DNA from 2 places in the Streptomyces sp. MST-110588 genome. Region 1 is predicted to be linked to the other one. Evidence: riboswitches for the same ligand, from Rfam matches in the RefSeq annotation. Region 1 holds a riboswitch; the other holds the start of a gene.
What was found. Region 1 has a riboswitch for cyclic di-AMP ahead of KGS77_RS01820 (C40 family peptidase). Riboswitches for the same ligand answer to the same signal wherever they lie in the genome.
Positions count from the first base shown of each region.

Region 2: it holds a riboswitch for cyclic di-AMP, as region 1 does, so the genes downstream of both, KGS77_RS21350 (transglycosylase family protein) here and KGS77_RS01820 (C40 family peptidase) in region 1, are expected to answer to the same signal.

Region 1 is NZ_CP074380.1:413,965-418,286, reverse strand. Features, by position in the region: gene KGS77_RS01830 (cytochrome P450) at 1-842, opposite strand, end outside; gene KGS77_RS01825 (DUF6328 family protein) at 1,045-1,671, opposite strand; gene KGS77_RS01820 (C40 family peptidase) at 1,850-2,323, opposite strand; cyclic di-AMP (ydaO/yuaA leader) riboswitch at 2,327-2,489, opposite strand; gene KGS77_RS01815 (hypothetical protein) at 2,938-3,243, opposite strand; partial or broken gene KGS77_RS01810 (ATP-dependent Clp protease proteolytic subunit) at 3,313-3,944, opposite strand; gene KGS77_RS01805 (DUF2867 domain-containing protein) at 4,285-4,322, shown strand, end outside.
Region 2 is NZ_CP074380.1:4,859,257-4,863,578, reverse strand. Features, by position in the region: gene eno (phosphopyruvate hydratase) at 1-1,205, opposite strand, end outside; gene KGS77_RS21350 (transglycosylase family protein) at 1,614-2,303, opposite strand; cyclic di-AMP (ydaO/yuaA leader) riboswitch at 2,307-2,468, opposite strand; gene KGS77_RS21345 (transglycosylase family protein) at 2,729-3,802, opposite strand; gene KGS77_RS21340 (cytochrome P450) at 3,989-4,322, opposite strand, start outside.

The DNA.
Region 1 (4,322 bases):
GGATCGGCCCGCAGGGCGGCGAGCTGACCGGGGTTGCGCAGCAGGGCGAAGGTGCCCAGCGCCAGCATGCTGGTGGTGGTGTCCAGACCGGCGGCCAGCAGGAAGGCGCCGACGCCGGCGAGTTCCTCGTCGGTGAGGTCGGAGGTGGCCAGATCACCGAGCAGGTCGTCGGTGGGCTCCGAGCGCTTGGCCCGCACCAGCTCGTGGATGTACTCCTGCAGCGCGTGGTAGGCGGCCATCATTTCTTCGGGGGTGGTCTCACGTTCCATCACCGTCGCCGTGAGCCGTTGGAAGTGGTCCCGGTCGGCGTAGGGCACACCCAGCAGTTCGCAGATCATCAGGGCGGGTACCGGCCGCGCGAACGCCTCCACCAGGTCCACCGGGCCGCCCCGGCGCTCCATGGCGTCGAGGTGTTCGGCGGTGATCTGCCCGACGCGCTCGGTGAGCAGCCTCATGCGCCGTACGGTGAACTTGCCCATGAGCAGCCGCCGGTAGCGGGTGTGCTCGGGGGCGTCCATCCCGGTGAGGTCCCCCGGCGGGGCCGGAGGTATCTCGGAGGGGGCGTCCGGCACCAGGGCGTGCAGGAGTTCGTACCGCGAGCTGAAGCGGGGGTCCGACAGCACCGCGCGGGCCGCGGAGTGGCCGGTGACCAGCCAGCCGAGGTGCCCGTCGGGGTAGCGCATACGGATGAGCGGCTGCCGCTCGCGCACCTTTGCCAGTTCGGCGGGCGGATCGAAGGGGCAGCCCGTGGTCCGGTCCGTCGGCAGCGTCACCGCCTCGGCGGAAGGGGCTGTGGTCACAGTCGTCTCACCGGGCGCGTGGGTGGACGGTTCTGGCCGCATGGCAGGTCTCCTCGGAGATGGAATGCGAAGGCGAATGCGAAGAGCGGGCCGGGACGGGGTCCGCTCAGTCGTGACGCCACTATGGCATCACGTTGGCGTCGCAGCAAGAGTGGATGGCGCTCGAATGGTGTGCACGTGGCGCTATGACGGCACCGTGAAGGTGCCATCTGGGCGCTACGTGGGAGGGGTGGGTCGCCTGCCGTTACCCGCGCGTACTGCGGGTGTCGCCCCCGTACCCGTCCTGGTCGCCCGCACGGTCCGCCGCCCCGGGTCCCGGCCCGGCCCGCTCGTGGTCGTGCCCGTTGCGGCGTCCCAGTACGCGCGGCAGGAAGGCCCACAGCGCGGCGCACGCCAGCAGCGTCGCGGCCCCCGCCGCCACGCCCGCGGCCCGGTTCAGCACCACGTCGACGACCAGAGTCACGGCGCCGGCCAGGGCCACCGCCACCGCCGCCATGCCCGCTCCCGCGAGCCGGGCGGACACCATCACGACCAGGCGTTTCTCGCGCCGCTGGAAGAGCATCCGGTGGGTGGCGACCGGCGCGGTCAGCAGTACGGCCGCCAGCACGGCCAGCAGCAGCGTCCCGACGTACGTCGCCCGCTGGACCGTGTCCAGGGACACGAAGCGCGGAGTGAAGGCCAGGGTCAGCAGAAACGCGAAGAGGATCTGTACGCCGGTCTGCATGACCCGCAGTTCCTGGAGCAGTTCGGAGAAGTTGCGGTCGTAACGCTCCAGCGCGGTCTCGTGGCGTTCCTGCGCGTCCTCCTGGCGCTCCTCGCGTCCGCCGGCGCCGGGGTCCGGCGTCCCGGGGCGGTCGGTGGGACGGTCCATTCCGTACGAGTAGCCAGCGGTGCGGCAATCAGTCGGAACGACCCACGAACGGCGGCTGCCGCGCCCCGCCGGCCCGTACGTCCGCCGAAGGTCCATGCCGGGGGAAAACGAGGGTGTGTTCCTGTTCCGCCCCGCCGTTCCCGGCGGGGCGGAACAGGAACAGGAGTTGGCGCCCGGGTCAGCGCACCCGGCCGTACAGGACGCTGCGCGTCCATATCTTCTGCAGGCGCACCACGTCACCGGTCTTGGGCGCGTGCCAGATGCGTCCGCTCCCGGCGTATATCCCCACGTGGTATATGCCCCCACGGGAATAGAAGAAGACCAGGTCACCGCGTGCGCGGGAGGATGCGGGGACATGGCGGGTGCGGTTGTACTGCGACGCGGCGGTGCGGGGGAGTTTCTTGCCCGCGCGCTTGAACGAGTACAGCGTCAGGCCCGAGCAGTCGAAGCGGTACGGGCCCGTCGCGCCGTACTGGTAGGGAGCCCCTTTCTTCGAGGCGGCGATCCGCAGCGCTTTGGCGGAGGCCGAGGCGGCCTGCGCCTCCGCCGTCCCACCGGGGATCATCATCGTCCCGGCGGCCGTGGCGAGGGCGAGAGCGGAGATCACTCCCGCCCGCACCGGCATCCCGGAAACGCGAACGTGCGCAGCCATGCGCAACCCTTCGTCAGCCGCCTGCGAAGGAGAACCTGTCGGGTTCGGGCAGGCGAAGATGCCCGGCCGTGGCTCCGGCTTCACCCCAAGGGGCCGTCGGCTTCGCCGGCCGACGGTCCCGTCGTGCTCGGGTCCTCCGCTCCTGCCGATCAGGCGCATCGACCGGACGCCCGGCACGGCGGCAGGATTCGGCGCCCGTCCGGACCGCCCCACCGCTGTGGCGGGGGCTTGTCGTCGAGAGGGATCGTCACCCGGCGGCGGCAGGATGCCGAGCCGAAACGGCCGTATGTGAGGCTGGTCACGACTGACCCGTTCAGGTGGACAACGCCCGCTTCGTGCCCGGGCCGCGACCCGTGAGGACCCCCGCACCAGGCGCGGAGCGGATCATTCCGGATGTTGTGTGCGCGTGTTGCGCAACCGCACTCCCGCAAAAGCCGGGACCCTGACTACACCGAACGGGCGAGCGAACCCCGGTCGCCTGTCAGTCCCGTGTGCCCTTTGGCGAAGGGGTGTGCGCTCCGCTGCCGGTGGGGGAGCCGGTCGTCCCCGGGGCGGGCGATGCGACGGGCACGCGCCGGCCGCAGCCGCTGTTCCGCGGTCGTTCGCCGGCCCCGTCACTTCTGGGCGGGCGGCACCGTCACCAGGCGGGCGCGGCGCTCGCCGTCCAGCACCCGCAGCGCCCGCGTCAGCGTCGCGGCGTGCAGTTCGCTCTCGCCGCGCCGGTGCATCAGCGTCAGCGCGTCCCGCAGGTCCGTTGCCTTGGCGACCAGGGCCTGCGCGGCCCGCAGCCCGCCGTAAGTGGCCCCGCCCCGGCTCGGGTTGATACGGCCCAGCAGGTCCAGCACTGCCAGGTAGCTGTCGATGAACTCGCCCTCGGCCCGGGTCAGCGCGGGCAGCGGCGGCAACTCGGGCGGCAGCATCCCGCTCATCTCGTCCCCCTCATGCGTCCCATTCCCTCGTGCGTCCCATTCCCTCGTGCGCTCCGCTCACTACGCGGCCGGCGCCACGGCCGGCCGCTTGCGACTGCCGGTCAGCCCGTCGATGAGTCCGTACTCCAGCGCCCCCGCGCGTCGAATATCTTGTCGCGTTCGATGTCGGCGGCGATCTGCTCGGCGGGCCGGCCGGTGTGCCGTACGAGCATCTCCTCCAGCATCGCCCGGCTGCGCAGCAGTTCCGCGGCCTTGACCTGCAAGTCGGAAGCCTGTCCCTGGATCGGCTCGCTCAGGGACGGCTGATGGATCAGGATGCGCGCACGCGGCAGGGCGAACCGCTTGCCCGGGGCGCCCGCGGCCAGCAGCACCGCCGCGGCCGAGGCGGCCTGTCCCAGGCAGTAGGTCTGGATGTCGCAGGAGACGAACTGCATCGTGTCGTAAATGGCGCTCATCGCGGTCAACGAGCCGCCGGGGGAGTTGATGTAGAGCGAGATGTCGCGCCCCGGGGCGTCGTAGTCGAGGTGGACGAGCTGCGCGATCACGTCGTTGGCGACGGTGTCGTCGACCGGGGCGCCGAGGAAGACCACACGCTCACTGAGCAGCTTGGAGTACGGGTCCATGGTGCGGACCCCGTAAAAGGTGCGTTCGGTGAACTCCGGAAGGACATGGCGGGCCGTGGGGCGGTCCATGGCGACTCCTCTGCTCTGTACGTGCTCCGTACGCGTCCCGTACGTGTCCGCACGCGCCGATGTAAAAAATGTACAGGACGTACGTCCTGGCAGAAGTGAGCATGACTCGCCCGCAGAGGGAAGGCAAGCGGTCACAGCGGTCTTGGGCGCTCGCCCACAGCGAAAGTCCCGGCGCACGACATGAGGGGTCATGCGGCGGAACAGGGCGTCATGAGCCACAGATGGCAGGGAAGTTGGGAACGCCGGGCCCGGTACGGACCGGCCGGCCGCCGTGCGGTTACGATCCCCTGACCTCAGCCTGCCGCTGATCTCAGCCCGCTGCCGTAAGGAGCCGTCTGCCATGGCCACTGCTTCCGCATCCCCCGCGCGCGTACGGCG
Region 2 (4,322 bases), 4.4 Mb from region 1:
AGCTGGTTGTACTTGGCGACACGCTCGGAGCGGGCCGGGGCGCCGGTCTTGATCTGGCCGCAGTTGGTGGCGACGGCCAGGTCGGCGATGGTGACGTCCTCGGTCTCGCCGGAGCGGTGCGACATCATGCACTTGAAGCCGTTGCGCTGGGCCAGCTCGACGGCATCCAGGGTTTCGGTCAGCGAGCCGATCTGGTTGACCTTGACCAGCAGGGCGTTGGCCGAGCCCTCCTCGATGCCACGGGCCAGCCGCTCGGGGTTGGTGACGAACAGGTCGTCGCCCACGAGCTGCACCTTGGAGCCCAGGCGGTCGGTGATGGTCTTCCAGCCCTCCCAGTCGTCCTCGAACAGCGGGTCCTCGATGGAGACCAGCGGGTAGGCGGCGACCAGCTCCTCGTAGTACGAGGTCATCTCGGCGGCGGTGCGCTTCTGGCCCTCGAACTCGTACGAGCCGTCCTTGTAGAACTCCGAGGCGGCGACGTCCAGCGCCAGCGCGATGTCCTGGCCGGGGACGTAACCGGCCTCCTTGATGGCCTCCAGGATCAGGTCCAGGGCGGCGCGGTTGGAGTCCAGGTTCGGCGCGAAGCCGCCCTCGTCGCCGAGGCCGGTGGACAGGCCGCGGGACTTCAGGACCTTCTTCAGGGTGTGGTAGACCTCGGCGCCCCAGCGCAGCGCCTCGGAGAAGGACTCCGCGCCGATCGGGGCGATCATGAACTCCTGGATGTCCACGTTGGAGTCGGCGTGCGACCCGCCGTTGAGGATGTTCATCATCGGTACGGGCAGGACGTGCGCGTTGGGGCCGCCGAGGTAGCGGAACAGCGGCAGGTCGCTGGCCTCGGAGGCGGCGTGCGCGACGGCCAGGGAGACGCCGAGGATGGCGTTGGCGCCCAGCGAGCCCTTGTTGTCCGTGGCGTCCAGGTCGAACATGGCCTGGTCGATCAGGCGCTGCTCGGTGGCGTCGTAGCCGACCAGCTCCGGGCCGATCTGCTCGATGACGGCCAGGACGGCCTTCTCCACGCCCTTGCCCAGGTAGCGGTTCGGGTCACCGTCGCGCAGCTCGATGGCCTCGAACGCGCCGGTCGAGGCGCCGGACGGCACGGCGGCACGGCCCGTGCTGCCGTCGTCGAGGCCGACCTCGACCTCGACCGTGGGATTGCCTCGCGAGTCGAGAATCTCGCGAGCTACGACGACGTCGATGGACGGCACGTTGTCTCCTTCATGGGTGTCTGGAGTTCTGCAGCACGAGCCTAACGGCCCCGGGGGGCTGCGCTCGCCCCCAGCCCGGCCCATGGGACGAAAACAAACGAAAATACTGCCAAAGGCCCAGTTCATTGGGCGTATGGGTGCATTGTTCGCTGAACGGGAACGCCGCCGGAAACGCCGTGGTCACAGGCGTACGGCGGCGGGGCGGAAAGCGACGGGGCGGGAAGGCGCACCAATGGGAGAAGCCCCGTCGCGGCGCGTTCGGGGGACGACGCGGCGTGACGGGGCGGTCTCACGGGAAGAGCGGATTCCCGGGCGCTTCGGGCCGCGGGGTCAAGGCCGGGACGGCCCGTACGTACCGCCGTACGTACGGGGAGTCCGGGACCCCGGCGGACCGGGAGGGGCAGGAGCTCAGACGGAGAGCTTCTGGCCCGGGAAGATCAGGTTGGGGTTGCCGCCGATGACGGACTTGTTGTTCTCGTAGACCGACTTCCAGTTGGTGCCGTGGGAAGCGGCGATCTTGGCGAGGGTGTCGCCCGCCTTGACGGTGTAGTTGCCGTGGCCCTGGGACTTCTTCGGCTGCGCGGGGGCCGGGGTGGTGCGGGCGGCCTCACGGGCCTGCTTGCGGGCCTCGGACTTCGAGGGGCCCTGCTGGTGACGCTCGGTGTAGCTGCGGGTGGAGTTGTGGTGGCCCGAGCCGCCGGAGGTGTTCACCTGGGCCTTGGGGCCGCCGGAGGTCAGGTTGCCGGCGCCGGCGCAGGACCAGGCACCCGGGCCCTGCATGGCCAGGAGCTTCTCGGCCACGGCTATCTGCTGGCCCTTGCTGGCCAGGTCGGCGCGGGGGGCGTACTTGGTGCCGCCGGCGGCGGCCCAGCTCGAATTGGAGAACTGCAGGCCACCGTAGTAGCCGTTGCCGGTGTTGATCGACCAGTTGCCGCCGGACTCGCACTGCGCGACCGCGTCCCAGGTGGAGACGGAGGCGGCGGAGGCGGAGGTGGCGCCCATCAGCGGGACGGCCACGGCGGCACCGGCGACGCCGGCCAGGGTGGCGACGCGGACGGCCTTGGAGGGACGACGGTGCTTGCCCTTGACAGAAGACATGGTTGTTTTCCTCACCGACGCCTACGAGGTGAGCTGTCGGGTTCGGACTGTGAGTGGCCCGGCCGCGTCTCACGCGGCTTCACCCCTAGCCGTCCCTCCCGTTCTCACGGGTGGGGCCGGCACTTACCTTGGGTCCCCCGCTCCTGCCTTCGGCGCTTGCGCGACGACGTCCTCCGACCACCGGCAGGATTCGGCGTGTGGTCGACGGGCCCGCTTTGGCGAGCGGTCACGACCGTAAACAGGAACACCCTGCCGGTTCAAACCCCTACTTCTGAGGCGAGTTGACCGTTTTGTGACCCGAGAAGCTCCCATTTCCGCAGGTCGCGGGCGGTTTCGAAACAATGGCCGACTCGGACACGCCCGAGCCGAACGAGAGCCATGTCTCACTTTCGCCAAAGCGGACCCAACAGCTCCGAATGAGCCGGTCAGCGACCGACTTCAAGGCGCTGACCAGGCAGAATCAGATCCGGGTCGTCTCCGATGACGTCCTTGTTGGCCTTGTAGAGCGCGGGCCAGCCACCGGGCGTCCGGGAGTCCTCGGCGATGACTGACAGGTTGTCACCCGGCCGCACGACGTAGTCCGTTCGAACAGGCGGGTGGTCGCGGTGCGTGTCCCCGCCACGGGAGGCGTGGCGCCCGCCGGAGCCGCGGCCGTCGCCCTCCTGGCCCGCGTCCCCGTCCGGCCCGCCGCGGTGCTTGCCGGCACCGGGGAGCCCCGGCGCGCCCGGGTCGGTGGTGGGGTCGGTGGCTCCGGGGCCGGACGTACCCGAGCCGTCCCGGTCGCCGGTGCCGGACTTTCCGGCGGAATCAGATGAACCAGACGATCCCGGGGAATCCGAGGTGCCCGAGGAACCGGAGGAATCCCGCGCATCCGATGGGTCCGAGGTGCCCGAAGAATCCGTCGCGTCCGTGGCGCCCGATGCGTCGGATTCATCCGTACGGTCCGAGGCGCCCGAGGAGTCCGACGAGCCCGCCCGGCCGGACGGGTCCGCCTTGGGCCGCGTACCGCTGTGGGACGGCGCCGGGGTGTGCGAAGGCGCCCCGGAACCCGACGGCTTGGGCGTCCCGGAAGGCGAGGAGGAGCCGGGTGACGTGGGCGAGGGCGTGGACGGCGTCGAGGGGGAGTGCGACGGCTCCGGCGCGCGGGTGCTGCCCGGGTCCACGCCCGGCGCCCCGCCACCCTTGGTCAGCCCCGCGCTCTCCGCGCAGCCCTGCCACGCCTGCGGGCCGCGGGCCTTGAGTATGGACTCCGCCACGACGATCTGCTGGGAGCGGCTGGCGAGGTCGGGGCGGGAGGCGTACGCGGCCCCGCCGTACCGGTCCCACAGCTCCTGCGTGATCTGGAGCCCGCCGTAATAGCCGTTGCCGGCGTCGGCGCTCCACACCCCGCCGCTCTCACACTGCGCGACCCGGTCCCAGGTCGCGGTGTCCGCGGCCTGCGCGCCACTGGCGGCGAGCAGGGGCATGGCGATGCCCGCGCCGGTGACTCCCGCCGTCACGAAGATTGCCGGAGCCTGGCGGGGGCGACGGTGTCTGCCGTTCCCGGAACGCATGCGGTTGCCTTTCGAGAGGGCGGTTGAGTTGTCGATCGCCTGCCGATCGCCTCGTCGACCGCTTGTCGATCGGTTGAAAGTAGCGGGGGCGCCCGTTCGTCACAAGCCGGTGTAGCGGAGATCACGCTGAGGTCACGCAGGTGACGCTGCGTCATTTTTTTGATCGCGCACAGTACTTGACGCCACCAGGGCGTCCGTGGAATGCGCCGGAAAATCCCATGCCACGGGAAGGGTCCGCAGCCCCCTCATGATGAGCCCGCCACGCCACCGCAGCTCCTGCGGATCGGCCGCCAGCCGCAGGCCGGGCAGCCGGGTCAGCAGGGCGGCCAGCGCCGTCTGTCCTTCGAGGCGGGCCAGCGGCGCGCCGAGGCAGTAGTGGATGCCGTGCCCGTACCCGAGGTGCGGATTGTCGCGCCGGCCCAGGTCCAGGGTGTCGGGCCCGGCGAACCGCTCCGGGTCGCGGTCG